DNA from 2 places in the Thioalkalivibrio sp. ALRh genome. Region 2 is predicted to be linked to the other one. Evidence: predicted binding sites of a transcription regulator. Region 2 holds the regulator's gene; the other holds the start of a gene.
What was found. The regulator FNR, encoded in region 2, switches genes on or off when oxygen is low (the NO sensors DNR and NnrR bind a similar motif). The targets are predictions, from matches to a motif close to TTGATNTANATCAA.
Positions count from the first base shown of each region.

Region 1: the regulator FNR is predicted to act here: its motif matches at 7,665-7,678, upstream of hemN (oxygen-independent coproporphyrinogen III oxidase).

Region 1 covers NZ_KB906524.1:132,748-144,421, reverse strand. Annotated here, with positions in the region: gene F791_RS0111805 (glutamate synthase-related protein) at 1-804, shown strand, start outside; gene F791_RS0111800 (hypothetical protein) at 905-1,333, shown strand; gene F791_RS0111795 (globin) at 1,400-1,798, shown strand; gene F791_RS0111790 (YgiQ family radical SAM protein) at 1,920-4,196, shown strand; gene F791_RS0111785 (SDR family NAD(P)-dependent oxidoreductase) at 4,564-5,373, opposite strand; gene hpnE (hydroxysqualene dehydroxylase HpnE) at 5,370-6,704, opposite strand; gene hpnD (presqualene diphosphate synthase HpnD) at 6,718-7,575, opposite strand; gene hemN (oxygen-independent coproporphyrinogen III oxidase) at 7,757-9,145, shown strand; gene hpnC (squalene synthase HpnC) at 9,142-10,020, opposite strand; gene rmuC (DNA recombination protein RmuC) at 10,026-11,351, opposite strand; gene gph (phosphoglycolate phosphatase) at 11,336-11,674, opposite strand, start outside.
Region 2 covers NZ_KB906519.1:337,597-349,270, reverse strand. Annotated here, with positions in the region: gene F791_RS0101650 (DNA mismatch repair protein MutS) at 1-1,541, shown strand, start outside; gene F791_RS0101645 (DUF2058 domain-containing protein) at 1,557-2,126, opposite strand; gene F791_RS0101640 (TIGR02444 family protein) at 2,174-2,659, opposite strand; gene fnr (fumarate/nitrate reduction transcriptional regulator Fnr) at 2,652-3,383, opposite strand; gene F791_RS0101630 (cyclopropane-fatty-acyl-phospholipid synthase family protein) at 3,614-4,852, shown strand; gene F791_RS0101625 (hypothetical protein) at 4,963-6,861, shown strand; cobalamin riboswitch at 6,907-7,156, shown strand; gene F791_RS0101620 (TonB-dependent receptor domain-containing protein) at 7,298-9,115, shown strand; gene F791_RS0101615 (cob(I)yrinic acid a,c-diamide adenosyltransferase) at 9,119-9,673, shown strand; gene F791_RS0101610 (cobaltochelatase subunit CobN) at 9,798-11,674, shown strand, end outside.

The DNA.
Region 1 (11,674 bases), on a different contig from region 2:
GAGAAGGTGCAGGCCTTTCATTTCAAGGCCGGCCAGGCGGCCAAGACCGGTGTGGGTGGCGTGCTGCCCGGGGCGAAGGTGAGCGACGAGATCGCCCGGGTGCGGGGGATCGACGCGGGGCAGGACGCCATCTCGCCAGCCAGCCTGGACGGGTTCGAGACGCCTGCGGATTATCGCCGCTTTGCCGACGAGGTACGGGAGAAGACCGGGGGCATCCCCGTCGGTTTCAAGCTGTCGGCCAATCATATCGAGGCGGATCTGGCCTTTGCCCTGGAGGCGGGGGCGGACTACGTGATCCTGGATGGTCGTGGTGGCGGGACCGGGGCCTCGCCTGCGCTGCTGCGCGACCACATCAGTGTGCCCACGATCCCCGCCCTGGGCCGCGCGCGGCGATTCCTGGACGCCAATGGCGCCAGTGGCCGGGTCACGCTGCTGGTGACGGGCGGGCTGCGCACGCCGGCGGACTTTGTGAAAGCCCTGGCGCTGGGGGCGGACGGTATTGCGCTGGCGAATGCCGCGATCCAGGCGGTGGGCTGCGTGGGTGCGCGGATCTGCCACACGAATCGCTGCCCGTCCGGTGTGGCGACACAGGACCCGAAGCTGCGTGCGCGGCTGGATCCCCAGGAGGGTGGGGAGCGGCTGGGCCGCTTCCTGCAGGCCTCGAGCGAGCTGATGTGCGTACTGGCGCGGGCTTGCGGCCACAACCGTCTGGAGGACTTCGGCCCGAACGACCTGACGACGTTCGACCGCGAGCTGGCGGAACTGGCCGGCATTCAGTATGCGGGGGTGTATCCGAAGTCCTGACAGGGAGCACCCCGGCTGGCACGATGGGCCGCGTTAGCATGCGTTATCGCGGGGCATCGGCAGGCTGCGTAGCATCGCGGGTTTTGGAACGGAGTTCCGTATGTTCTTCCCCGATGTTCGCGCGAGCCATGATCGCTGCATGCGAACCGATGCCTTCCTGCGCCATTTCCGGCTGTTGTTGATGGCGGCGGACCCGCGGATCCCCGAGGTATTTGGCGACAGCGAACCCACGCACCAGGAGCATATCCTCAACGAGTCGGTGCTGGCGGCGCTGGATTTTGCCGAGCGTCGCAGCGATGGTCGGGCTCCGGTGCACACCATGGCCATGGTGCACGGCGCACATGGCCGTGTGCCCGTCGCGCCCGCGCTGAACGATTGCTGGGTCGAAGCCCTGATCGAGGCCGCCCGGGATACCGACCCCGAGTGGCAAGACGAACTGGCCTCGCGCTGGCGCGCGGCGACGGCGCCGACGGTGGATCTGTTTGCCCAGTTGCACTGGGTGGACGCGACGGCTGCCAGGGAAGCTTGATCTGGCTCAATCGCTCGGTCTCCGAGAGGCTCTATCCTTGCGTCTTCTTATGGCCCAGGGATAGTCATGAATTTCTCCGACGTGCACCAGAGCTACGGGCGATGCCGCCGGGCGGGCGACTTCGTTACACGTTTCTACGAACACTTCCTCCAGGCCGACCCACGGGTGAAGACCGCGTTTGGCTCGACGGATCTCTCGCAGCAAAAACGTGCACTCGGGCAGGCCATCTCGACGGCAATCAGCTATGCCGAGGGCGAGAGCTTCGTGGCTTCCACCATGGAGCGCATGGGCCAGGTCCATTCCCGCGAAGGGCGTGTACCCGTGGAGCCGGATCTGTACCCGATCTGGCTGGACTGCATGGTGCGCACGGCTGCCGAGATCGATCCGCGCTGGGAGCCGGATCTGGAACAGCGCTGGCGCGGTGCGATGCAGCCGGCGATTGATCTGTTTGTAAAGCTTTACTGAGGCTGGCCGTACTCGATGAGATTTCGGCCCCGCAAGCGCCGGGGCCGTTTGATTTGGCGGCGTTTCCGGCGTGTAATGCGCGGGTTTGAATCCACCGGCCCCGCGCCGGGAGCCCGAGCCCATGTCCGCTGTCCCTGATTTCCCGCCTTCGCTGTTTGCGCACAAGCCCTATTGGGCCAAGCGCTTCGGTACGGCCCCGTTTCTGCCGACCACCCGCGAGGAGATGGACGACCTCGGCTGGGACAGCTGCGACATCGTGCTGGTCACGGGGGACGCCTATGTCGATCACCCGAGCTTCGGCATGGCGATCATCGGGCGGCTGCTGGAGGCACAGGGCTTTCGCGTCGGCATCATCGCGCAGCCGGACTGGACCTCCGCCGAGCCGTTTCGCGCGCTGGGCCGCCCTAATCTGTTCTTCGGCGTCACTGCCGGCAACATGGACTCGATGGTCAACCACTACACGGCTGACCGGAAGATCCGCTCCAACGACGCCTATACCCCCGGGGATGTACACGGCCACCGGCCGGACCGTGCCGTGATTGTCTACGCCCAGCGCGCCCGCGAGGCGTACAAGGACGTGCCGGTGGTCGCCGGCGGCATCGAGGCGAGCCTGCGCCGCATCGCCCACTACGACTACTGGCAAGACAAGGTGCGGCGCTCGGTGTTGCTGGATGCGCGTGCCGACATCCTGCTGTTCGGCAATGCCGAGCGCGCCCTGGTCGAGCTGGCCCATCGCGTGGCCGCCGGCGAGCACCCGCGGGAGATCACCGACCTGCGGGGTACGGCGTTCCTGCGCGATGCGGTGCCGGGCGGCTATGTGGAGCTGGACTCCAGCGAAGTGGATACCCCGGGCCCGGTGGATGCCAACCCCGACCCGTACGCGATGGTCTCGCCGTCGACCTGTGCCGAGGCCGACACGAAGCAGGAATCGAAAGGTGCCGCCGAGGAGGGGGGCGCTCAGGTCGTTCGCTTCCACCGCGACATCCCGCGCGGGACCCCGCGAGACCAGACGGTCATCCGCATCCCGGCCTTTGAACAGGTCAAGGGCGATTCCGTGCTGTACGCCCATGCCTCCCGCGTGCTGCATCTGGAGACCAACCCGGGCAATGCCCGCGCGATCGTCCAGCGCCATGGCGACAAGGAGGTCTGGCTGAACCCGCCGCCGATCCCGCTGACCACCGCGGAGATGGATGCGGTGTTCGACCTGCCGTATGCGCGTGCGCCGCATCCCTCCTATGGCGATGCGCGTATCCCGGCCTGGGAGATGATCCGCTTCTCGGTGAACATCATGCGCGGCTGCTTTGGCGGCTGTACGTTCTGCTCGATCACCGAGCACGAGGGCCGCATCATCCAGAGCCGCTCCGAGGAGAGCGTGCTCAAGGAGATCGAGGAGATCCGCGACAAGGTCGACGGCTTTACTGGCGTGGTCTCCGATCTCGGCGGGCCGACCGCGAACATGTACCGTCTGGCCTGCAAGGACCCGGAGATCGAGCGCAGCTGCCGCCGGCTGTCCTGTGTCTATCCCGGGATCTGCAAGAACCTCGATACCGACCACACGCCGCTGGTGAACCTCTACCGCAAGGCACGGGCGCTGCCCGGGATCAAGAAGATCCTGATTGCCTCGGGCCTGCGCTACGACCTGGCCGTGGAATCACCGGAGTACGTGAAGGAACTGGTTACCCATCATGTGGGAGGTTACCTGAAGATTGCGCCGGAACATACGGAATCCGGGCCGCTTTCTCGCATGATGAAGCCGGGCATGGGCGCCTACGACCGCTTCAAGGCGATGTTCGAGAAATACTCGAAGCAGGCGGGCAAGGAGCAGTACCTGATCCCGTATTTCATCGCCGCGCACCCGGGTACGTCGGACGAGGACATGCTGAACCTCGCGCTGTGGCTCAAGCGGCACAACTTCCGCGCCGACCAGGTGCAGGCCTTCCTGCCCAGCCCGATGGCGCTCGCAACCGCGATGTGGCACTCCGGGCGGGACCCGCTGCGCGGTATCAAACGCAAGGCCGGGGACCGGGTGCCGGTCGCGCGCGGCGCACGGGCGCGGCGCCTGCACAAGGCGTTCCTGCGCTATCACGATCCGAACAACTGGCCGCTGCTGCGCGATGCGCTCAAGCGCATGGGCCGCGCGGACCTGATCGGCAATGGCAAGCAACACCTGATCCCCACCTGGCAGCCTGCCGGCACCGGCCAGGGTACGGGCGGGGCGAGGGCCGCCACCGGCGGCCGTGTGACCCGCGGCGGCAAGGCCCTGAATAAACGCGGCCAGACTTTCCAGACCCAGCACAAGGGCGTGGAAACCGCCGCACGTCCGGCCGGACCCGGCCCGAAGAAGGGCCCGCCCCGGGCCAAATCCCGCCCGGGTAAGCGCCGGTCGCAGCGTCCGTAGAGCTCCACCTCCGCTACCTGAATTGCGTAGGAGGCCAGCCCTCTGGCCGATGGGGCATGTCCGACACCCGATCGGCCAGGGGGCTGGCCTCCTACAGGGGGTGAGGGCCGGGCCGGGGAAATGCGCTTATTCTGGCCGTTGGGGGTGTCCACCCTTGCCATCCTGCCGCCATGACCCGCGGTCCTAGTCATCGTGTTGCTCTGCCTCCCTGGCATCCCGGATAGCCGCTGCACGGTTGTTGGGGCGCCGGGAGAAGCAATGTCTTGTAGGAGGCCAGCCCTCTGGCCGATGGGGTCTGTCCGGCATCCAATCGGCCAGAGGGCTGGCCTCCTACAGGGGGGGCGCCCCGGGTTGTCAGGGGCGGTGGTCAGCCCTCCTGGGGCTGGCGGTGCGGGCGGGGTGCCGGCTCGGGTACGTGGCCTTCCAGCGACAGGTGCAGGCCGGTGTGTTCCGGGTCGGTGGTGTCGAGCAGATAGAGGTACGGGCCGACGACGTCTTCCGGGCGTGGCAGTTTCTCGGCGTTCTCGGCCGGGTAGTGGCCGGCGCGGAAGCGCGAGCGCACGGGGCCGGTATCGATGCCGTTCACATGGATGAAGTGCTTCTCGTTGCGGTGCTCGCGCGCGAGGATGTCGATCATCGCGTCCTGCGCGGCCTTGGCCATGCCGAACGCACCCCAGAAGGCCTTGCGGCAGTCCTGGGTGGAAACGACCAGGCTGCCGTGCGGGCTGTCTTCCAGCAGCGGGAGCACGGCCTGAGAGAGGAAGAACGGGCCGTGCAGGTTGCTGTTGATGACCTTGAACCACAGCTCGGGGTCGTATCCCTTCATCGGCGTCAGCGTCCCGGCCCAGCCGGCGTGCAGCACCAGCCCGTCCAGGCGCCCGAGGGAGTCGCGGATGTTCTCGGCGAGGTCGCCGTAGTCCTTGACCGTGGCGCCCTCCAGATTGAGCGGATAGATGGCGGGCTGTGGGTGGCCTTCCTGCTCGATCAGGTCGTAGGTCTTCTCCAGCCCCTTGATGTCCTTGTCCAGCAGCACGACGACCGCGCCTGCCGCCGCGCAGGCCTGCGCGATCGCACGTCCGATGCCCGCGGCCGCGCCGGTCACCAGGACCACGCGGTCGTTGAAGGCGCCCGGTTCCGGGCGATAGTCCAGCAGGGCGGGGATGTCGAGATCGGTCAAGGCAGCGTCTCCAGTAGCTTGTGGGCTGATTCTAATCCAGACCGCACGGCGGCTTCGAGGGTCGAGGGCAGGCCCGGCGTCACATAGTCGCCGGCCAGGAACAGTCCGGGCCAGGGGGTGCCGGCCACCGGGCGCAGTGCGTCCAGATCGACGCGGGCATCGATCGTGGCGCGTCTCTCGCACACGACATGACCGGTCTGGGGGATTCCCAGTTCGGGGAAGGTCCGTTCCAGTTCTTCCGCGACGCGACGCCAGCGCTCCTCCGCCGTCATCGCCGGCAGGTCGTCCGCGGTGGAGATCACGACGGCCAGCCAGTGCGGCTCGCCGGCCACCCGGCGGGGAATGAGCCATTGTCCGTGCTGGTCGAGCAGTCCCTGTAGCGGCGGGCGTTCCAGGATCGGGCCGGGGTAGCGCAGGTACACCGTGCAGATGCTGCGCTCGCCCATGGCCACCAGGGCCCGATGGTGGGGTTGCAGCTCGGGGGCCTCGGGCAGGAGTCGGGCAGCCGCGCTGGGCGCGGTGGCGAGGATCACCGCGTTGGCATGGGTGACGCGATGGTTGCGGTCGCGGAGCTGGTAGCGGGCCTCCGTGCCCCCGGATTCGATGGCCACAATGCGCCGCCCGGTCTCGACCGTGGCGCCGCGTTCGCGCAGTTCGCGCAGGGCCGGTTCCGGGTACAGCGATCCCAGTGGCCGGGTCGGGATGAGCAGCCGGGCGTCGTCCGGCCCGTGGTTCAGGGCCAGACGCAGCACGTTCTGGAAGATCTGTGCCGAGGCGCTGCGGGTCGGCGTGTTCATGACTGCGAGGCACAGCGGTTCCCAGAGCTGGCGGATCAGCGTGTCCGGCTGACGGCGGGCCTGCAGCCATTCGAGTACGTCGAGGTCCTCGTCCAGCGGCCGATGCAGGATCGAGGCCGCCCCGAGCAGGGCCGGGAGGCGCCTGTGCAGCGGGGTGTCCGCGAGGCTTTGCCACAGGCCCCTGGCGAGGGCCGGCAGGCGTGGCGACCGGGGCTCCAGGCCAAAGGCCGGATGAGGGCGGCCCGGTGCATGCATGCGCAGGCCGAACGGCAGCGCCGCAAAGGCGCGCTCCGGGTCGGTGCCGACCGAGCGCAGTTGTTCCAGGGTGGCGTGACAGGCGCCGACCAGCACGTGCTGGCCGTTGTCCAGTTCGGCGCCATCGCGGTTCAGGCTGCGGGCCCGCCCGCCCGCGGTGGCGGCGGCCTCGATCAGGTGGACCGCGATGCCGGCCCGGGCCAGGGTCAGCGCGGCGGTCAGACCGGCCCAGCCGGCGCCGAGCACGACGACCGGATGTGATGCGGGAACGGCAGCCATGGGGCGGGCGCGGTCAGCCCGCGCGGCGGTAGTCGCGCTTCAGTCGGCGCGCAGTGCGCCAGGCGATCCACAGCTTGCGGATCGGGGTCAGCCGCACGCGGTGCTCCAGCACGCGATAGCCATCGTCCTGGATCTCGTCGAGCAGGGTGCGATAGATCGCGGCCATGATCAGGCCCGGGCGCTGGGCGTAGCGGTCCTCGGCGGGCAGGTGCTCCTCCGCGCGCTGGTAGTAGCGTCGGGCCCGTTCGGCCTGCTCGGCGAACAGGGCGCGGTGGCGGTCGTCTGTAACGTTAAGCTGGAATTCCTCGGGCTTTACGCCGTGCTTATTCAGCTCGTCCAGCGGGATGTAGACCCGGCCGCGCATCGCGTCTTCGTGGACGTCGCGCAGGATGTTGGTCAGCTGCAGGGCCATCCCCAGGTCATGCGCGTATTTCAGCGTGCGCCGGTCCGAGAAGCCGAAGATATGGGCGGACAGGATCCCGACTACGCTGGCCGCGCGGTAGCAGTACAGCGACAGTGTGGTGAAGTCGGGATAGCTGTCGTAGTCGAGATCCATCTGCATGCCGTCGATAATCTCGTCGAAATACTCGCGGCTGAGATCGAACGGCGCCAGATGCGGTTGCAGGGCCTGGGTGATCGGGTGGCGCGGCTGATGGTCGAACAGACGCTCGATCTCCTCGCGCCACCACTGGAGCTTGGTGCGCGCCACGCTCTCCTCGCTGACTTCGTCGACGATGTCGTCCACCTCGCGGCAGAACGCGTACAGCGCGGTGATCGCACGGCGCCGGTCGGGCTCCAGGAACCGGAATGCGTAGTAGAAGCTGGAGCCGCTCTTCGCGGCCTTCTCCTCGCAATATTCGTCGGGGGACATACGCGCTCGGGATCGGGGTTCCGTCTTGGGACGGCAAGGCTAGCACAGCGGGGCCGGGATGCGGATGGCGACGCTGATCGAAGCCACGTTTGACATACATCAACCGTACCCGGCTGGAGGCCGCGTAGGGTGGGGGTGTCAGGGTGGCGCAAAGGCCCGCCCTCCCGTTGCGGAGAGTCGTATGGAACAACGTCTGGTATTCGATCCCGAGGTGCTGCGCCGCTATGACGTGAGCGGACCTCGTTATACGTCCTACCCAACGGCTCCGCAGTTCCATGAGGGGTTTGACGCGCAGGCCTATGCGCGGGTGGCGCGGGCGACGAATGCCGAAGGTGAAGCGCGCCCGTTGTCGCTCTACGTCCACGTGCCCTTCTGCGACACGGTGTGTTTCTACTGTGCCTGCAACAAGGTGATTACCGGCAATTATCGGCGCGCGACGAGCTATCTCGACTCGCTGGAGCAGGAGATCGCCCTGCAGGGCGGGCTGTTCGATCGCGATCGGCCGGTACGCCAGCTGCACTTCGGGGGCGGGACGCCGACGTATCTGTCCGACGAGGACCTGACCCGGGTCATGAAGGCCCTGGGCCGGCATTTCACGCTGGAGACCGGTCCGGAGCGGGAATTCTCGATCGAGATTGATCCGCGTGCCGTGCGCCCCGGCACCCTGCCGCTCCTGGCGTCGCTGGGCTTCAACCGCATCAGTGTCGGGGTGCAGGATGTCGATCCGGCCGTGCAGAAGGCCGTCAACCGCATCCAGCCGTTCGAGGTCACCGAGCAGGCGGTACGCCAGGCGCGCGAGCAAGGCTTTACCTCCACCAACCTGGACCTGATCTACGGGCTGCCCCTGCAGACGGTCGACACGTTTTCCGCGACATTGGAACGCGTGCTGGAACTGCGCCCGGAACGGCTGGCCGTGTACAACTACGCGCACCTGCCGGAGCTGTTCAAGACGCAGCGCCAGATCCGCGACGGCGACCTCCCGCCGGCCACGGAGCGGCTCGCGATCCTTGAGATGACCATCCAGCGACTGACCGACGCGGGGTATGTGTACATCGGCATGGATCACTTTGCGCTGCCCGATGACGAACTCGCGATCGCCCAGCGCGCGGGCACGCTGCAGCGAAACTTTCAGGGCTACTCGACGCGCGCGGAGTACGACCTCGTGGCACTGGGGCCGACCGCCATTGGCAAGGTCGGGGACAGCTACAGCCAGAACCTGCGCGAGGTCGATGCCTATCAGGAACGGCTGGCATCCGGCCGGCTGCCCGTGTTCCGCGGCCTGGAGCTGAGCGCGGATGACCGCCTGCGGCGCGCCGTGATCAGCGAGTTGATGTGTCACTCGAGGGTCGACTTCGGCGGCATCGAGGCCGCATTCGGCATCGACTTCCGGGAGACCTTTGGCGATGCCCTGGACCGTCTGGCCGAGATGGAGGCCGACGGCCTCGTCACCATCGGCAGCGACTGCCTGGAGGTCCAGCCACGCGGCCGGCTCCTGCTCCGCAACATCGCCATGGCCTTCGACGCCTACCTGAACCGCGAAGCGCAGCGCCGCTACTCCAAGGTCGTCTAGCTAGTGTTACGCCTGCGGCGGCGGGGGCGCAGGCTGTGGGCGAGGATGATCCAGGCGTCGCGGGCGCGCAGGCGCGGGCGGGCGAAGACGTCGTCCTGCTGGCGCAGGCGCCAGAGTACGCGGGCGCCGCCGTTGATGATTGCGCGGATCTCCAGGCCCATGCGTCCGCGCAGCATGCCGCCGAGCGGTGCCCCGGCGCGCAGCAGGCGATCGGCGCGTGCGTACTGGAACTGCATCAGGTTGCGTAACTGAAAGGTCGTCTGGCCGCCCGTGATCATCTCCTCGCTGACGCCGTACTGTGCCATCTCGTTCTGCGGCAGGTAGATCCGGTTGTTCTCGGTGATGTCCTGGTGCAGATCCTGATAAAAGTTGATCAGTTGCAGGGCCGAGCAGACCGCGTCGGAGTAGCCAATCATCTCCTCGGTCGGGTTGCCGTCGAGGTACAGCATCAGCCGCCCGACCGGGTTGGCGGAGCGGCGGCAGTACTCCATGACCTCGCCAAAGGTCGCGTAGCGCTTCTGTTCCAGGTCCTGGATGAAGGCGTCGACCAGATCGACGAACGGGGCGGCGGGCAGGCTGAAACGCTGCCGCGCATCGGCCAGCGCGATCCATTCCGGCTCGGATTCCGCGGCCGGGTCTTCGAGGATCTGCACGCGTTCCTGCATGGCGATCAGGTCGGCACGCCGCTCGTCGACCGGGCGCTGGTCCTCGTCGGCGAGGTCGTCGGCATCGCGAGCGAAGCAGTAGATCGCGGCGACCGGCCCGCGCAGGCGCGCGGGCAGCAGCCAGGAGGCGACCGGGAAGTTCTCGTAGTGCTCCGCCGCACGGCGCTGGCAGTGGCGGTACGCGGCGCGGATGTCGGGGCGGCCCGCCATGCGGCTCAGTCCCGCGAGCCCGTGTCCGGAGCGGTGTCGCCGTCCGGGAGGTTCGCGTCGACGGGCTGGCGGGCGCGATTGTTCAGGGTATCCGGCGCCTCCGGGTTCTTGCGCGCGCGGATACCCAGCTCCTGGAACCGTCGGGCGCTCGGCATGACCTGGCGCTCCAGGCTGCCTATGGTTTTGTTGAAGGCGTCGGTGCTCTGGTCCAGCGCCTTGCCGAGGCGCGCCAGGTGTTCGGTCATGGTGCCCAGGCGGTGGGAGAGCTCCGCCCCGAGATCACGAATCTCCAGCGCGTGCTCGGTGAGCTGCGCCTGTTGCCAGCCGTACTCGACCGTGCGCAGCAGGGCGATCAGCGTGCTCGGGGTCGCGAGCAAAACCTGGCGTTCCAGGGCGTATTCCAGGAGACCGGGTTCGTGTTCCAGCGCGGCGGCCAGGAACGGGTCGCCGGGCAGGAACAGGACGGCGAACTCGGGGGATTGCTCGACGCTGGCCCAGTACTGCTTGCTGGAGAGCTCGGTGACGCGCGAGCGCAAGTGCTGGGCATGACGCTTGAAGGCCGCTGCGCGCGGTTCCGGGTCGGCCGCGGCGACGGCGTCGAGATAGGCATCCAGCGGTGTCTTGGCATCCACGACCAGGGCGCGATTGCCGGGCATGTGCACCAGCAGGTCCGGGCGTTGGCGGCCGCCGTCGCCGTCCAGCGGCGGCTGTTCGGTGAAGTCGCAGTGCGCCGAGAGGCCGGCCAGCTCCACCGCGCGCTTGAGGGTGAGCTCGCCCCAGCGCCCACGCACGCCGGGACGTGACAGGGCCTGCACCAGGTTGTGGGCCTCACGCTGGAGCGTGGCGTTGTCCGAGCTCAGGCGCTGGATCTGTTCATTCAGTGCGGCGAAGGCCTGTGCCCGCGAGCGTTCCATCGCGTTGATCTCGGCCTCGGTCTTGCCCAGCGTCTCGCGGATGGGCTTGAGCATCGCCTCGACCTTGTTCTCCGAGCGCTCGATCTCGTTCTGACCTTCGCTGAGCTTCTGCGACAGGATTGACTGGGCCAGGCGCAGGAACTGGTTGGAGTTGGCCTCCAGCGCCTCGCTGGCGAGCGCCGAGAAGGAGCGGTCGAGTTCCTGGCGCGCGGTCTCGAAGCTCTGGCGCAGGTCCTCGCGGCGCTGTTCCGCGGCTTCGAGCTCGGCCTCCAGGCGGGCATTGCGCGTCTGCAGATCGCCTACGCGGCGATTCAGGCGCAGTCCGGCCAGGGCATAGCCGAGCACGAGGCCGACCAGGAGGGTCGCCCCGAGCGCGGTCCAGGCGGTGAGGGGGAGTGCGGTCAGCTCGCCAGCCATTGCGGGCCTGCCTTGGCCTGGTGCCAGTCCCAGAAGTCGCCCGGTTGATCGAGGGCACCATCGGCGCCCCAGCGGTCCGGGTCCTGGGTGGCGTCGATGTAGCCCCAGCGCGCGATCAGCGTGGTCATGCCGGCGGCGCGACCGGCCGCGATATCGCGTTCGGCGTCACCCCAGTAGCAATGTTGTTCGGGCGGGAGCCCCGTCTGGCGTGCGGCCAGCCACATGGGCTCGGGGGCCGGCTTGCGTTGCGGGAGGGTGTCGCCGCTGACGATCGCGGCCAGCCGGGGCGTCAGGCCCAGGGCCTCCAGGAGCGGTTCGGTTAG
Region 2 (11,674 bases):
TGGAGCGCCTGACCGCGACGCCCTACGGCGCGGATGCCGCGCGCGGGCTGGAGCCGGCACCGAACCTGGATGCGGCGCGCGCACTGCAGACCGCGGTGACCGTTGCGCGCCAGCGTCTGGATGCCGGGACCCTGCCGCGTCTGGGGCAACTGCCGGACGTGCGCGCGGCGCTGCGCCAGGCGTCCAACCCCGGGGCTGCGCTGCCGGTGCAGGCCCTGCACAACCTCCAGACAATCATGCGTCAGGCCCGCGAGCTGGCGGATCAACTGGCGGACACCCCCGAGATCTATCCGGCGGACCTGAACAAGCTGTATCCGCCCGAGGGGCTGGAAGAGCGCCTGTCGGCGTGCCTGAACCCCGGCGGGTCGCTGCGCGAGGACGCGAGCCCCGCGCTGGTCGAGGCCTTCGAGCAGCGTGGGCGCCTGCGCGACGAGGTCGAGGCGGTGGTGAAAAAGCGCCTGGCGGCCTCCGATGTCGCGCAAAAGGGCGAGGACGCGCTGAAGGTGCAGTGGCACCAGGAACGCGCGGTGATGGTGCTGCGTGGCGAGGCGGCCAATGCGGTCAAGGGTGTGCGTCGCGGCACCGCGATGGGCGGGCGCGACCAGATCGTCGAGCCGATCGAGGCGGTGCCGCTGAACAACCAGTTGGATACGGTCAACAGCCAGATCAATACCGAGCAGCAGCGCCTGCTGCGCGAGCTGACCGACGTGGTGCGCCAGTATGGCGAGCCGCTGGAACTGATGCTGACCGCACTGACCTGGATCGACCTGGCATCCGCCGCCGCGCAGCTATCCGCACAGATGAATGCCCATGCCCCGCGGTTGGAGGCGGAGGCCGGGGTGGAACTGATCGAGGCCTACCACCCGCTGCTGCTGTTGCAGTTCGCCGAGGGCAACGGGCCGCAGCCGGTGCCGCTGTCGATCCGGCTGGATGGCGAGCAGCCCCTGTTGCTGATCACCGGGCCGAATACCGGCGGCAAGACGGTCGCGCTGAAGACGCTCGGGCTGCTGGTCACCATGGCCTGGTGCGGGCTGCATATCCCGGCCGAGCAGGACTGCCGCATCGGGCGCTTCGATCAGGTGATGGTCGATGTCGGCGACCATCAAAGCCTGTTCCACCACCTGTCCACGTTTGCCGGCCATGTGGAGGTTCTGAAGCGGATTCTTGATCACGCGGGGTCGGAGACCCTGATCCTGCTGGACGAGCTGGGTACGGGCACCGACCCCGACGAGGGCGCGGCACTGGCGATGGCGATGCTGGACGAGTTGCGTGCGCGTGGCACGCGCGGGATTGTGAATACCCACCTGGCGCCCCTGAAGGACTATGCCGCCCAGCACGCGGGCATCGTGAACGCCTCGATGCAGTTCGATGCCGAGACGCTGTCCCCGACCTACCGGCTGCTGATTGGCGAGCCGGGTGTGTCCTTTGGTCTTACGATTGCCGAGAAGAACGGGCTGCCGGCCCAGCTGGTTGCCCGTGCGCGCGAGCATTTCGCCGAACTCCCCACCGCCCAGGCCGGGGGCGATGCCGGCAAGGCGTGAGCCCCGAGCGAGGCGTTACCACATGAGGTCGTCGGGGACGACGTAGTCCTTGTACGGGTCGTCGGGATCGGGCTCGGAACCGCCGCTTTCCTCGGCCGGGATAACCAGCGGCCATTCGGCATCCCGCTCGCGGATCTTGTCCGCTATATCGCGCGGGATTACGCGGAACCCCTTGCTCGGGTGCAGCTCCAGGCCGGCCAGCGCCGCGCGGCCGTCGACCAGGCGCTTGCGGGTGTCCTCGGTCACCGGCAGGTGGCGGACCTGTCCGTCGAACTGGAAGTGATAGTCGATCGCGGCGTCGCCAGTGGGGATCGGGGCCAGGTGCTGGTTCACCAGCTCGCGAATCTGCGCCCGGCGCGCGCGGCGTTCGGCCTTTTCCTGCCGTTCCTGGTTCTTCTCCCGCGAGCGTTGGGCCTGCTCGGCTTGACGAGCCGCAGCGGCGCTAGCCTCGGCGTCGGCGGGCTTGCCCTTTTTCTTTTTCGGTTGTGTCTTCTGGGCCTTGTGCTTCTGGCTCTTGGCCTTGCGCACCTGTTTTTCGTCCACCAGTCCGGCCTTCAGGAGCTGATTGCGCAGATCGTCCGACATGCCGCTTGCCTGTAGAAAATGTGTCGGGAGGATAGCCCGAACCTCTGCTATGTGCAGCCGACGTGTGTAAGTTCGGGTAATCCGTCCAGGATCTCGGTCATGGGAAGGGTGGGAAACAGCAGGTGTAAACGCCGCGCAAGATCGGGGGTCGCAGCGGGATTGCCCAGCGCCTGCGTGCGCTGACACAGTCGCATCGCAGCCGTGCGCTCGCAAGCCAGCTCCAGCCCTTTCACGGCGTCGTACAGGGCTTGGCGTTGTCGCTCATCGGGGCTGTTGGGCTTGAGACGGCGGCGCAGGGCGCGCACGCGCGAGGTGGTTTGCTCGCGCCAGCGCGCGGCGGCCTGCATCAGCGCCTGCCAGTCGTGTGTGTGTACTCGCCGTGGGTACCACAGGGCGAACAGGGCGAGGATGGCATCGACCTCATGGGCGTCCTGCCAGTTCAGCAGGCGTTTCCGTGCGGGGGCGCAGGCCCATATCCGCAGGGCGAAATCCCAGAAGCAGTCGAAGTCGTGTGGCCGGGCGGCCTCAGGCACTACTGGCGGCGGGCGTAAAGGTCACGCCGGCGGTGCTGCGCAGGGTCGTCGGCTCGAGGATCTCGAGATCCCGGGTGTGCAGGTTGATTACCCCCTGGTTGCGCAGCTGTGTGAACAGGCGGCTGATGGTCTCCTGAGTCAGCCCCAGGTGGTTCGCGATGTCGGCGCGCGACATCGGGAGGTAGAAGCGCTCGGTGGACAGGCCCCGTGCACGATGCCGCTCCGACAGGGTGACGAGGAATGTGGCCAGGCGCTGCTCCGCCGTGCGCTGCCCGAGCAGGGCATGCAGGCTTTCGTCCTGAGCCAGCCCCTGGCTCATCACGTTCATCATGTGCTGGCGGAATGTCGGAAGCCTGCCGGCGAGGTCGTCCACATGGGTGTACGGGACTGCGCAGACACTGGTGGATTCGAGGGCGACCGCGCTGACCGGATGTTTTCTGGAGTGGATCGCATCCAGCCCCAGCAGATCGCCTGCGAGGGCGAAGCCGGTGATTTGCTCGGTACCGTCGTCGCCGATCAGAACGGTCTTCAACGCCCCGGTGCGTACGGCAAACAGGGTGTCGAAGCGCTCGCCCATGCCGAACAGCAAGGCCCCCTTTTCGATCGGACGGCGTTGCTGCACGATCTCGTCGAGTTGCCAGAGTTCGTTTTGTGGCAGCCCCATCGGCAGACAGAGCTGGCGCAGGGTGCAGTGTTCGCAGGCTTGGGTCGGGCGCAGTGTCATGTGCTCAGGTTAGCGGTTTTGCCATCGGTGAGGGAAGGTGTGTGAGGCCCCCGTGAGGGAAGGTGTGTGAGGCCCCCGTATAGAGGTTGCCCGTATGAGGAATTCCGGTATTGTGAGTGTGGAACCTTTTGGAGTGGCAGGGATCAGCCAATTCAGAGGCTTGCGGCGGAGCGAGTGCGATATCTAGACTCTGTTTAATATAGCAGGCGATTCGCATGGGAAGGGACGCAATGATCGAACGGATGCTGAACGAATACATGCACCACGGCACGCTGATCCTGCGCGAGCCGGACGGGAGCGAGCGCCGTTTCGGGCAGGGGGCACCCGAGATCACGCTGCAGGTCCATGATCGGGCGGCCCTCAAGCGCATCGCGCGAGATCCCGGGTTTCAGCTGGGCGAAACCTATATGGACGGGCTCTGGTCGCCGGGTCCCGAGGGCATCCGGGTGTTTCTGGATGTGGCCATGCGCAACTTCGCGCCCAGATTCCAGCGTCGTGTGCACCCGCTGGTGTGCATGTTTCGCGCGGTCCTCGAGCAGGGCAACCGTATCGCGCGCAGCTACCAGAACATCTCCCATCATTACGACGTGGACGAGTGGCTGTTCCGCCGTTTTCTCGACGAAGGCATGTTCTACAGCTGTGCCTATTTCGAGCGCCCGGACATGACCCTGGAGGAGGCCCAGCAGGCCAAGTGCGCGATGCTGCGCAAGAAGCTGGTGCTGGAGCCCGGTCAGCGGGTGCTGGATATCGGCTGCGGCTGGGGTGGGCTGGCCTTTCACCTGGCCGAGAACGCCGATGTCCAGGTGGACGGAATCACCCTGTCCCGGGAGCAGCTGCGAGTGGCCCAGGCCGAGGCGAAGCGCCGCGGGCTGGACGATCGCGTGCGCTTTTTCTATCAGGACTACCGCGAACACGACGACCAGTACGACCGGATCGTCAGTGTCGGCATGTTCGAGCATGTCGGCGTGCCCAATTACGGCACGTTCTTCCAGCGGGTGAACGACCTGCTCAAGGACGATGGCGTGGCCGTCCTGCACACGATTGGCCGCCAGGGGCCTCCGGGGACCACCAACCCCTGGCTGAGCAAGTACATCTTCCCTGGCGGTTATACCCCGGCACTGTCCGAGGTGATGGAGGCGTTGGAGCCGACCCCGCTGCATACCACCGATATCGAGTTCTGGCGGCTGCACTATGCGGAGACGCTCGCCGAGTGGTATCGGCGGTTCCAGAACATCCGTGCCGAGGCAGTGGGCCACTTCGACGAGCGCTTCTGCCGCATGTGGGAGTTCTATCTGGCCAGTTGCGAGGCGACCTTCCGCTGGTGGCGCCAGGTGGTGTTCCACATCCAGGTGGCCAAACAGCAGGATGCCGTGCCGCTCACCCGCGACTATCTGTATGCCGACGAGGCGCCCAAGGTGGTTTCGACGCCGCCGGGGGAGGCGGCAGTCCGGGGTCGCAGTGCTGCGTAGGGATTGCGGACTACTTCCTGGCTCCCTGAACATTTTTTCCTGACCGGGCACCCGCAACCGGTCTGTTTTCCCTACACTTCACGGAAACGCTGAGGGGGCAGGGACGACGCGTGTTTGGCAGGTTTCGCAAGCGGCAACAGCGGCAGGAGGCCCCCCAGGCCGCCAGTCCGAGCCAGGACCATGTGCTGATCGAGGCGGCCGGACGCAGCCGGATCACCGAGGTCGCGGCGACCGCGCGCAAGGTGCCCTGGTCGCTCAACATGCTGCAGCTGCTGTGGGCGGCCGGCCCGGTGACCTTCCTCGCGATGCAGGGGGGCTATTTCCTGGGCTTTGGCCACGCCGCCCCGGCCCAGAATTTCATCTTTTTTGCCGTCTACACGCTGCTGTTCGGGGTGATTGGCCTGCTGGCGCGGTTTATTGCCGATGCCACGCGGGGCAAGCGGCAGGAGCGCTCACGCGATCAGCTGCGCAATACGATCGACTTTTTGCCGGACCTGCTGTTCGTGACCCGCGACCTGGCGATGGCCGAGATGGCGCCGGACATGCGGCGACGCAAGGCCGCCGAGGTTCTGCTTCATGAGGTGGATATCTCGCCGGAAGGCGTCGCGGTCGCGGTGCGCGAGATGACCGGCGATACCAGCCTCGCAGCAGCGGCCGAGCAGATCGAGATCTACCGTCGGCTGGGGCTGCGCTCGCGCGTCGCGGATCTGGTGGATGCCACTGCGGATGCTCGTCTGGCCGCGCTGGAAAAACTGCACCACGATGCCTCCGAACTGGCGGATCCGCTGCGCGACCGGCTTCAGGGCGTCGCGCCAACCCGTGAGGATGGCGTCCGGCGGATCGATCAATTTCTGGACCGCCTGTTTTCAGCGGCGGACTCGGATGACCTGTCGCGCTGCACACTGGATGATACGCAGGCCATGTTTGTACTGGCCTTCGAGATGGTCAACGGGCGGCAGATCCGGCGGCTGAGTTTCGAATGGTCGGGTGGTTGGCGGTTGGGGCATGCGCTGGATCGGCTGGAGTATCAGGGCAACCGTTTCCGCGTCGCTCAGGCGGGTGTGGTCAGTCGCCTGCGCTCGCTCGCGATGTTGCTGGCGCAAAGCCCGGCCAGTGGCCTGGATCCGCAGGTCCTGCGTTCGCCGACTCTGGGTATCGGGCGCGAGGTGCTGGATGCACTTTCGCAACTGGAACAGTCCCGCCCCGCTGTGAATTCGCCGGAAGGCCGCCTGCTGGGGCGGGCGCTGCGTCATGTCGAAGACCTGCGCGCGGCGCGGGACCAGCTCATGCAGGCGCAGAGTCGCTATACCGCCGCGGTCGAGCGCTGGGAGGCGCTGCGACGACAGCAGGTCGAGAGAAAGGGGCAGCAGAGCTGGTTCAAGCGCAGTGCGCGCGGTATCCGCGTGAGCGAGGAGGTGATCGAGCTGGCGGACGACCAGAAGCTGCGCCTGGCCGACCGGTTCTGTGAGTACCTGTCCGAGCTCGGCATCCGGCGCGAGGGCGACCTGTTCTACTTTGGTGGGCACCCACTGGATGCGGACACCGCCAAGCGCATCGGCATCCAGCTCGCACTGATTCTGGAGCCTCTGGTCGACCTGACCAACCCGAGTATCCAGCGCGCGATCTATGCGAATCCCGCCGCCTATCTCGGAGGCCTGTACGTCGGCATGAGTGCGGATGCCAAGGCGGGGTTGGGTTCGGCGATGGTGCGTATGGTGCGTCAGGATCTCAGCCGTATGGCGGAATGGCTGGCCCTGCGTCTGACGCGCATCTACCATCTGCCGCTGTCCGACTCCATGCGTGATTTCCTGGTACGGCAATATGGCGCCAATCCCGACCGCCTGGAGATGCTGGCCGCCCATCCGGTGGAGGAGGGCGCGCAGGCGGCGCCGGTGGCTTTGCGTGCCGAACGGTCGCCGGAATTTGACGCCATGCTGCAGGACAAGTCCTGGGGGCGGTTGCTCAAGAGCGGCGCACGTTATGTGCAGGCTGAGGCCCAGCGATCCTGACGCCGCGCATTTCCCGGGTCTGGTAATTTCTTGACCAACTGTGTAGGCTTTCGTGCGTTTTCTGGTGCCCCTCGGCGTGTCTCGCCGAGGGGTTAAACGGGAAGTTCGGTGAGCCCGCTACAGGTATCTGGATGCCTGCGGACGAATCCGACGCTGCCCCCGCAACGGTAATTGAGCGAGAGGCCATGACGGCCTCTGATGGTCGCGGCACACGCCACTGAACGGAATCGTTCGGGAAGGCGCCGCACCGGAACGCTCGTCAGCCCGGAGACCGGCCAGGGAATGATCGCGCGGCATGCGGCGGGCATGCGAGGCGGATGATCGGGCCTGGTCGCATAGCGGCTGTGCCCGGTCCCCCTCGTGTCTCTCTCCCCCTGCCTGCGTGGTCCCGACGAATTTACGGCGTGCGGGCGGCTCGCCGGGAGACACGGACGACATGAAACGCACAGCACTTTCCACGGCCATCCTGCTGGCCACCACCCCGGTCCTCGCCGAGACGCCGGACGCCGATTCCGAAGCGCACACCCTCGACGTGGTCCAGGTCACGGCCGCGCGCGTCGCGCAGACCGTCGACGAGACCCTGTCCTCGGTCACCGTCATCGACCGCGAAGAGATCGAGCGCCTGCAACCGCAGCAGTTCACCGACCTGCTGGAGGGCCGCGCCGGGATCGAGACCTCCCAGAACAGTGCCTTCGGCAAGACCACCTCGGTCTACACGCGTGGCACGAGTTCCGACCACACCCTGCTCCTGATCGACGGCGTGCGCATGGGGTCGGCCACCAGTGGCGGGGCAAGCTGGCAGTTCCTGCCACCGGAGGAGATCGAGCGCGTCGAAGTGGTGCGCGGACCGCGTACCAGCATCTACGGCTCCGACGCCATTGGCGGCGTGGTGCAGGTCTTTACCCGCGAGGGCCAGAAGGGGCCGCCCAGGGTCAACGCGTTTGTCGGGGGCGGCAGCTTCAACACCTGGGAAACGGGTGTGGGCGTCGCCGGCGGAACCGAGAACACGAACTACAGCTTCTCGCTCAGCCATTTCGAGACCGACGGCATCAATGTGCAGGATGACGTTGGAGACGATGACCGTGACGGCTACGACAACACCTCGCTTGCGACCAAGGTGACCCATCGTCTTGATAACGGTGCGGAGGTCTTTGGGAATGTCTTGTATTCGGAAGGCTCAACCGAATTTGACACTGATTCCCAGTTCTCGCCGGACTCCTCGGACTTTGTGCACGCGGCTTTGCGGGCTGGCTTCCGTATTCCGGTTACACGGCAGTGGGAGACTGAACTGTCGGTCGGCCACAGCCGGGACGAGTCGGAGAATTTTCTCGACGGTGAATTTTTCTCCCAGTTCGATACCCGTCGCGACACGATCGACTGGCGCAATGATATCGATATAGGGGATCGCGTGTACCTCGTGACTGGCATTGATGCGCACGAGGACCGCGTCGAGAGCGACACCGATTACGATGAAGGGTCGCGTTACAACGTTGGAGCTTACTCCGTGGTGCAGGTGGATCTTGGGCGCCACGATCTCGAAGGCAGCCTGCGCTACGACGACAACGAGCAGTTCGGAGACAAGACGACCGGCCAGGTCGCATGGGGTTTGCAGGCTTCGGAAACGGTTCGGTTGCGAGCTTCCTACGGAACGGCATTCAAGGCACCGACGTTCAATGATCTCTACTTCCCGGGCTTCGGGAACTCCGATCTTGATCCGGAGACTTCCCGCACGTTTGAACTCGGCGCGCGCTATTCCAGTGGTCCGTACTATGCCGATGCCGCCGTCTTCCGGACTGATCTCGACCAGATGATCACCTTCGATCCCGTCGCATTTCGGGCAGAAAACGTGGACGAAGCCCGGATTCGCGGCATCGAACTGGAAGGCGGTTACGAGGGAGCCCAATGGGTCTCTCGCGCCTCCCTGACCTTCCTGGACGCCGAAGACCGGGAGACCGGAAACGAATTGCGCCGCCGCTCGCCCGTGACAGCGCGGGTGGATCTCGATCGCCAGTTCCAGCGTTTCTCCGTAGGGGGATCGGCTATCGCCAAGAGTCGCGCCTATGACGATCGCGACAATCAGGAGCGACTTGCCGGCTACGGCCTGCTCAATCTGCGTGCGAGCTATCAGATTGCGCCGGAATGGCAGATTCAGGCGACGGTCAATAACGTGTTCGACAAGGACTACGAGACCGCCGGAGGGTACAACCAGCCGGGTCGGGCCGCTTTCGTCAAGCTGCGCTACCAGCAGAGGTGATGCATGGGTAATCGACTGTCAAAGATTGCGACCCGCACGGGTGACGAAGGCCGGACTGGCCTGGGGGATGGCTCGCGGGTGGATAAGGACAGCCACCGCGTCGAGGCGTTTGGTGACGTGGACGAGCTGAACAGTGTCGTGGGCCGGGTCCTGGTCCACGATCTCCCGGAAGAGGTTCGGCGCGTGCTGGCCCTGGTTCAGCACGAGCTGTTCGACCTGGGGGCGGAGCTGGCGGTGCCGGGGCATCAGGCGCTACCGGATGCCTCTGTCGAGCGGCTCGATGTCGAGCTGGAAAGCTTCAACGCCGATCTGCCGCCGCTCGAGGAGTTCATCCTGCCGGGCGGTGGCCCGGCCACGGCCGACTGCCATATCGCCCGTACGGTATGCCGCCGTGCGGAACGTCGTCTGGTGGCGGTGAATCACCATGAGGCGCTGCGGCCGAGTTCACTGGCCTACATCAACCGCCTGTCGGATCTTCTGTTCGTGCTCTGCCGTGTGCTTGCACGTCACGAGAACGGCGCGGAAGTCCTCTGGCAGCCGGCCAACAAACGCGGCTGATTGCATCTGCCGTTGCTGGTTTTCGGGTGCCGTTTCCACGGCACCTTCCTGCGTATAACGGATTGGCGACGCCACCATTGCACCGGTGGCGTCGCCCCATCGAATTTTCTTCGGGGTTTATCGCATGTCCTTCTGGAAACGCAGCCTGGTCCTGCTGATCGTCGGCCTGTGGAGCACGCCCGTATGGGCAGGGCCCCAGATCGTCGGCATCGTCTCCGAGCGCTCGGCCCCCGAGGTGGCCGCCGGTGCGCATCGATTCCTGGAGGCCGTGCCGGATGCCGAGGTGGTGCTGCGCACGCCTGAGCAGCTGGCGGATAAGTCGGACTCGTCAATCCGGGCGTTGTGGCGCGATGCCGACGCGGTGCTCGTGGCAGCGGTGTTCGGGGACCAGGCCGGTCGTCTCGAACGTCTGCTGCGCGAAGAGGCACCGGCCGAGTCAGCGCCGATCCTTGCAATCAACAGCGAACGGCGCCTGACCGCGCTGTCCCGCATCGACGGCCAGGCGGTGCTGGAGGAGCTGGACGAGGAGGCCCGGACCGAACTGACCGAGAACCCTGAAGCGGGCGAGGATCCGCGCGAGCACCTGGCCCGGCAGCAGGAGCGCTTCTCAAACCAGGCCGACTGGCTAACCGGACGTGCGTTCTATCAGGGCCGCACACCGGAGAACATGGAGGGTCTGATGCGCTGGCTGGCCGCTCGGGGCGGGCACTCGATTGACGTGCCGGAACCGGATCCGCGCGAGACCATCCGCTATTACCGGGATGGCCAGTCGGTGGCCGACCCGGGGGATCTTGGCCTGGATGCCAGGCCGGCCGTGGCCGTGCTGGACCTGGATACCGGTGACCGTCCCGGTGACCGCGAGCTTCTGGATGCGACCTGCGAGGCGCTGGAGGCCCGGGATACCCAGTGCTTCGCGGTCCTCGCGCGCTGGGGTGGGGCCAGCCGCGAGGCAGTCGAGAACCTCGCCGCATCGGCGGCACCCGCCGAGCTGAGCGGGATCGTCAGCCTGCAGGACTTCGTAGTGGGCGGCGGTGGCAACCGCGAGGCGGTGGCCGAGGCCTTCGCCGAGCTGGATGTCCCTGTGGTCAAGGGGATTCGTCTGGCGGACGTGAGCGAGACCGAGTGGCGGCTCTCGCACGAGGGCATCCCCTGGGACAAGGTCCACTATCACGTGGCCATGCCGGAATTGCAGGGCGCCAGTCAGCCGATGGTGCTGGCGACCGCGGGCGAGCCCACGCAGGACGAACGCACTGGCGTGCGATTGGCGCTGCCCGAACCGGTGGGCGAGCGGGTGGAGGCCCTGGCCGACCGGATGCAGCGCTGGAACCGGCTGCGCCAGCTGGACAACACAGACAAGCGGGTCGCGGTCGTGTACTACAACCATCCGCCCGGTCGCCAGAACATTGGCGCCGACAAGCTGGATGTCCCGGAATCACTGCTGGAGATCCTGCAACGGCTGGAGGCCGCCGGGTATGACCTCGGGGACGAGGTGCCGGAGGATGCCGAGGCCCTGCTGGACATGATCCAGGACCGGGCGGTGAATCTGCCGGAACAGGCGGACGCGCTGGACGCGATCGCCGGCCGGGTCGCCTCGCTGGATCGAGATCAGTACCAGGCGTATTTCGACGGCTTGCCTGCCGCGGTGCAGGCGGAGCTGGTCGACGGACCGATCGGCTACCTGCAGGCGCGTCTGGAGGCGGCCAGGGACGCGGACAAGCACGAACTGGCGGAGGCCGCGCTGGACAGCGGTGTCGGCGATCTACGGCATATGCTCGAGAGCTACCCGCACGACGCCCAGGAACGGGCGCTGGACCTGCTCGCCCAATACGAGGCCGCCTGGGAGGCCACGCTGGCCGGTGAAGACGAACACGAAACCACCGAACAGCTGCGCAAGGCCCTGGTGCGTACAGGCATCCCGGGTCTGACCGGATGGGGCGAGCCGCCGGGCGAGGCCATGACGCGCGACGGCGAGATGCTCTTCCCCGGCATCGAGTTCGGCAA